Linked DNA regions of Thermochromatium tepidum ATCC 43061. The protein of the gene in region 2 interacts with the protein of the main gene of each other region in a pairwise test. Links are inferred from orthologs where the notes say so. Each region holds a gene or a part of one and is shown on either strand. Other genes may lie near its edges.

The links.
Region 1: the proteins of zipA (region 2) and ftsZ interact in binary tests that used the Escherichia coli proteins (3 or more experiments, as listed by UniProt). The link is inferred for Thermochromatium tepidum ATCC 43061 from one-to-one orthologs.

What each region holds. Positions count from the first base shown.
Region 1 is NZ_CP039268.1:418,109-421,204, reverse strand. Bases 322-3,096 are described here. They hold ftsZ (cell division protein FtsZ), read right to left. Parts: upstream 2,408-3,096; coding sequence 1,235-2,407; downstream 322-1,234. Other genes in these bases: ftsA (cell division protein FtsA), read right to left, coding at 2,584-3,096; lpxC (UDP-3-O-acyl-N-acetylglucosamine deacetylase), read right to left, coding at 322-1,002. Outside these bases: E6P07_RS02010 (DciA family protein), read left to right, coding at 1-90; more of lpxC, read right to left, coding at 91-321. UniProt on the Escherichia coli protein: Essential cell division protein that forms a contractile ring structure (Z ring) at the future cell division site. The regulation of the ring assembly controls the timing and the location of cell division.
Region 2 is NZ_CP039268.1:41,943-45,041, reverse strand. What follows is about bases 23-2,800. They hold zipA (cell division protein ZipA), read right to left. Parts: upstream 1,955-2,800; coding sequence 1,091-1,954; downstream 23-1,090. Other genes in these bases: E6P07_RS00190 (hypothetical protein), read right to left, coding at 2,747-2,800; E6P07_RS14255 (hypothetical protein), read left to right, coding at 2,567-2,800; ligA (NAD-dependent DNA ligase LigA), read right to left, coding at 23-1,094. In the rest of the region: more of ligA, read right to left, coding at 1-22; more of E6P07_RS14255, read left to right, coding at 2,801-2,863; more of E6P07_RS00190, read right to left, coding at 2,801-3,099. UniProt on the Escherichia coli protein: Essential cell division protein that stabilizes the FtsZ protofilaments by cross-linking them and that serves as a cytoplasmic membrane anchor for the Z ring.

The DNA.
Region 1 (3,096 bases), 380 kb from region 2 along the record:
GAGCATCAGCGTGACCCGCGCCTGAGCGAGGCACTCAGGCGACTCGCACGGCATGGCGCTCGCACGACGCCCGAGGGGAGGACGGACTGATCAAAGGGCGGGTACCGGCTGGGCATAACAGATCGGCGCGGCGGTGGAGTCCTCGAACACGACCTCTTCCCAGGCCGATCGATCGGCAAGGAGGGCGCGCAGCAGCAGATTGTTGAGCGCGTGCCCAGACTTGTGGCCCTCGAAGGCGCCGATCAGGGTATGGCCCAATAGATAGAGATCGCCGATGGCATCCAGGATCTTGTGCCGGACGAACTCGTCTTCGTAGCGCAGTCCGTCCTCGTTCAGGATGCGGTATTCGTCGATCACCACGGCATTATCGAGACTGCCGCCAAGGGCCAGGTTCTGGCGGTGCAGCGCCTCGATGTCGCGCAAAAACCCAAAGGTGCGCGCCCGGCTCAGTTCTCGCACGAAGGAGGCGGTCGAGAAATCGAACTCGGCCTGGTTCGCGCGCAACTGAAAGGCTGGATGGTCGAACTCGATCGAAAAACGCACCCTGAATCCATCATAGGGGGTAAGACGCGCGAATTTGTCGCCGTCGCTCACCTCGACCGGGCGTTTGATCTGGATGAAACGCTTGGCCTTGGACTGCTCCTCGATCCCTGCCGATTGCAACAGAAAGACAAAGGGCGCGGCGCTGCCGTCCATGATCGGCACCTCGGCGGCGGCCAGATCGACATAGGCGTTGTCGATCCCTAGACCGGCGAAGGCCGCCAGCAGATGCTCGACGGTTGAGATCCGTACATCGCCGTTGAACAGGGTGGTCGACAACCGCGTATCGCCAACGTTGAAGGGTGTGGCCGCGATGGTGACCGGGCGATCCAGATCGATGCGGCGGAAGACGATCCCCGTGTCGGGTGCCGCCGGGCGCAGGGTCAGTTCGACCTTTTCGCCCGTATGCAATCCGACCCCGGTCGCCCGGATCGTGTTTTTCAGTGTACGCTGCTTGAGCATCGATTGAGGATCTCCCATGATAACCCACGGCAAACATTGGGTATTCGGCCGTTCGAGACGGACACGAGGCCTCAGCGCCTCGGACCCTTATATTGAGATCGCCCACGCCCCCAGACACAGAGACGTGGCGAGGACCATACTAGGGTTTTCCCGAAATTTTTTCAAGCTCGATGCTCAAAAAAGCAGTACAGCTTTGTTTTATATCATTTTTTTAATACAGGGAACATCCTGATCAATCCGCCTGACGGCGCAGGAAGGCCGGAATATCCAGGTAATCCAGATCGTTTTCGTCGCCCTTGTCGGACGCAGACGAACCTGCCCCGATCAAACCCTTGCGATAGACGGCCGGACGGCGGTCCAGCTCGCGATAATCGGGCGCCGAGTCGGCTGCCTCTCCAGTGATCAGGCGGATGGATGGCTCACCCGTTGGGCGCTTGACCTTGACGCGCCGGTCGCCAAGCCCGGTGGCCACCACGGTCACGCGCAGCTCGTCCTCCAGTTCCGGATCGACCACGGTCCCCACGACTACTGTGGCATCGTCGTCGGCGAAGTCGCGCACCGTGTTACCGACCTCGTCGAACTCGCCGATGGTCAGGCTCAGACCGGCAGTGATGTTGACCAGGATCCCCTTGGCGCCGGCCAGATCGATGTCTTCCAGCAGCGGGCTCCTGATCGCGGCCTCGGCGGCCTCGCGCGCGCGGTTCGCGCCACGTGCCGCGCCCGTACCCATCATGGCCACACCCATGTTGGACATCACGGTCTTGACGTCGGCGAAGTCGACATTGATCAGACCGCGACAGGTGATGAGCTCGGCGATGCCCTGGGTGGCGTTGAGCAGGACGTCGTTGGCGGCCTTGAAGGCGTCGAGCAGACTCGTGTCCTTGCCCAGCACCATCAGCAGTTTTTCATTGGGGATGGTGATGAGCGAGTCGACATACTGGGCCAGCTCCATGATGCCTTCCTCGGCGATACGTCGCCGCTTGGTGCCCTCGAAGGGGAAGGGCTTGGTGACCACGGCCACCGTCAGGATGCCGAGTTCCTTAGCGACCTGGGCGACGATGGGCGCCGCGCCCGTGCCCGTGCCACCACCCATGCCGGCGGTGATGAAGACCATGTCGGCGCCTGCGAGTGCCTCCTGGATGCGGTCGCGATCCTCGAGCGCCGCATGACGGCCGACATCTGGGTCGGCACCCGCACCCAGTCCCTTGGTGATGCCGGCGCCCAGCTGCAAGATGGTCTTGACGTTGCAGTGACGCAGGGCCTGGGCATCCGTGTTGGCACAGATGAAATCCACGCCCTCGATGGTTGAAGCGACCATGTGATTGACGGCATTGCCGCCGCCACCACCGACACCGATGACCTTGATGACGGCATTCTGACTGTGGGTATCCATCAATTCGAACATTTGATCTGCTCCCCGGCGCCACTCAGGCACCGCCATAAACTTTGAAACTTTGAATGATAGCCGTGGGCATAAGGTCCCACACCCCCGACGCGGTCGACACGCTCGGCACGCGCCAACCGATCAACCAAATCAAACCCGCCCTACTGATGCGCCCTCGTCTGGTCGCCTGGATCGAATCAGAAATTCCCTTGAAACCAATGGCGCAGACGCCCCAGGAGCCCCCTCAACCCCGAGCCTTCCGATGGATCCGAACGACGCGCAAAACGATGCTGACGCGCATACATCAGCAGTCCGACCCCAGTCGAATGGATAGGATTGTCGACGACCTCCGACGGGCCAAGCACACGATTGGGCACCCCCAGACGCACCGGCATGTGTAACACCTCCTCGGCCAGCTCGATCAGACCGCGCATCTTGGCGCTGCCCCCGGTCAGCACCACACCTCCGGCGATCACATCCTCGAAGCCGCTACGTCGCAACTCGTTGTGCAACAGGGTCAACAACTCTTCGTAGCGCGGCTCGACGACCTCGGCCAGGGTCTGGCGCGAGAGCCGCCGTGGCGGGCGGTTACCGATGCTGGGGACTTCGATGCTATCCCCATTGGTTTCGAGCTGGGTCAGTGCATAAGCATGCTGGATCTTGATCTGCTCGGCATGCTGGGTCGGGGTGCGCAGGGCCACGGCGATGTC
Region 2 (3,099 bases):
ACCTCGTCGAGATTGTGCAGCGTGGCCTTGGAGACGGTCACGCCGCCGATCCTTACCGGACGCAGTCGCGCTACCGGGGTCACCGCCCCGGTGCGCCCGACCTGGAACTCGACCGCCTCGACCTCGGTCAGGGCCTCCTGGGCCGGAAACTTGCGCGCGATGGCCCAGCGCGGATGGTGTGCCGTGGCCCCGAGCGCTGCCTGTGCCGGCAGGTGGTCGAGTTTGAACACCACCCCGTCGATGTCGTAGTCGAGCACCGCGCGTCGCTGCGCCAATGCCTCGAAATAGGCGCGACAGCCGTCGAGTCCCGCCACCCGCCGCAGCTCGGGCGAGATCGGTAACCCCCAACCCGCCAGACGCTGGAGCATCTCGAACTGACTCGTGCCCGTCTCGCCCGAAATCTCGCCCCAGCCATAGGCGCAAAAGCGCAACGGGCGCTGGGCGGCGATGCGCGGATCGAGCTGACGCAGGCTGCCGGCGGCGGCGTTGCGCGGATTGGCGAAGGGACGCTCGCCGCGCGCCTCCAGGTCGGCGTTGAGCCGATCGAATCCGGCGCGCGGCATATAGACCTCGCCGCGCACCTCCAACACCTCGGGCCAGTCCCCCCCCAAAAGCCGCAGCGGCACGCTCGGGATAACGCGCGCATTGTGGGTCACGTCCTCGCCGCGCGTGCCATCGCCACGGGTGGCGGCCAACACCAGGACGCCGGACTCATAACGCAGGCTGATCGCCAGGCCGTCGAACTTGGGCTCGGCGGTATAGGGCACAGGATCGAGCTCAGGCAGGGCGGCGGTGATACGACGATGGAACTCGACCAGCTGCGCGTCGTTCATCGCATTGTCGAGCGAGATCATGGGGACGGAATGCCGAACCTCGCTGAGATCTGGACGCACCTCGGCGCCGACCCGCTGGGTGGGCGAGTCGGGGGTGATCAGCTCGGGGTGTTCGGCCTCCAAGCGCTGGAGCTCGGCAAACAGCCGATCGTACTCGGCGTCCGGGATCTCCGGGTCGTCGAGTACATAATAGCGATGATTGTGATGGCGGATCTCGGCGCGCAGCGCCTCGATGCGCCGGGCGATATCCGAGGAGGTCACAGGCGCGGGGTCCGTTTCCAGCGCCGTTCGTTGTCGAGCACGGCCTGACGCATCTCCTCTTCCTTCTTGACCGTCAGGGGGCGGCGCGTCTCATCGAGTACGTCTCCATTGAGCGATAGGGCCAGCTTGCGCGCCGTGGCCAGCATCTCGTCGAGGATGGTCATGTCTTCGGGATCACCCTCCAGTTGGGCGAAGAGCACCAGCCCGGGGGTCGAGAACCCATCCATATCGTCGAAGGGAAAGCGCCCCGGCTTGACCATGTTGGCCATGCTGAAATAGACCCGGATCTCGTCCTCGAACTCGTCGAAACAGTGAAAGATGTCCATCTCGCCTGGATAGAGCCCGCAACTGGCAGCCACCTCCAGGATGTCAGGTCCTTTAAAGGGGTAGCGGCGCGCGCTGACGGTCAATTGGATGAGCAGCGGATCCGGGACCGAGATCTCACGGCGTTTCGGCGATTTGGGTGGTGGAGGAGGTGCGGGTTTTCTGGACGTCTTGACCGATCTGGAATCCGCGACATCCTCGGACATGGGCGTGCGCGCGTCTTCCGGCCGTGACTCGTGCTCCGGTTCCTTGTCGGCGCGCGAACGCGACCAGGACTTGACGGGCCGCGACGGTTTGGTGGCAGAGTCCTCGTCGTCGGGCCACTCCTCATCGTCATACTGATCGAGTATCGGCGCACGCCGGCGCTGATGGATGCCGTGAGGCCCGTGCGCACCTCGTTCATCAAACAGGCCATCGTCCTCGTGGTCATCTTGATAGACGCCCTGACGCTCGCGATGACGCTCCCATAGATAGAGCGCAACGATCAGGATGGCCCCGACGACGATCAGGATCAGGCGGATGGTGCTGGCGTCCATTCGAATGCTTATGTCTGATGGAATTTTTAAATGTCATACAAGGCCGCAAGTATACCCAAGGACCGCCGGTTTTTCGTCGGTTCTTCAGGGGCGACCAAGCCGCGGATGAGTCTCGATCAGGTGTCGCCACCCTCTTAATCAAACTTAACCAAAGCCTCACCGCCTTGCCTGCCGGCGTGCCATGGGCGGTTTCTGGGCGCCACGAGTCGAGACGATCGGGTGAATGCACAGGATGCCGCGGTGACTTCGTCCGAGCGAAGCGATGGAACCGGACCCATTGGATCGGGGCCAACCCTGGATCCTGGACATAGAAATACACGATGAAGCGAGGTTTTCGCGCAAGGGGGCCTCAACTCCGCCCTCGGCCTTGCCCTCCTGCGTAAGGCCGAGGATGCACTCAAGGCAATCCGTCATGCGCTTCGGTGGGTTCCTGGGCCAAGCCCCAACAGCGGCTCGTCTCTCCACAGGTATGACTTCCGGCGTGCCCCGCCCTAGGCTGCCTTGGGTTTCAGCGGCAGAAAGATTATAGGATGGCTGCGCCGTCTGCGCGCAGCGCACCCCGATCTCGCCCTAAACGAAGGGGCTTGGCGCGCACCAGGATCAGGCGACAAGGTGCCGGTCGATCCACGTCTGATTCGCTCCAAGGGTCTGCGCCTCGAAGAGGCCGCATCGACCGGCGAGTCGGTACCGATCGAGCACACAAGCCAATCTGCGCCCGGCTCGCAGCCTAGTGTCGGCATGACTGCCGGGAGGCCTGGATCGCACGGACGGTCCAGGCCGACGCCTAGGCCCTCAAGCCGCGACCTGACGCTGCTTCTCTTCGAGCTTACGGATCAGGGGGTAGAGGTGTTCGGTCTCGCGTTGCAGACGATCCATGACCAGGGCAAACATCTGCTCGGTATCCTGTAGGAAGGAGGCATAATCGCTAATCGTCAGTGAATGGCGTTTTTCCGAGCACCATTGTTTGACATAAGCGCTGAAGATGCGCTTGATCTCGGTCGAGCCCGACAGAAAGCGGTTGGCCGTGTTCTTGACCGATTGGTCCGGATAGGACAGCAGCTTGCCGCAGAGATCACGGTCGACGACTTCCATGTGCTCGCGCACATGGTTGGTCAGATTGAAGAAGATGTCGCAGGCGACATCGG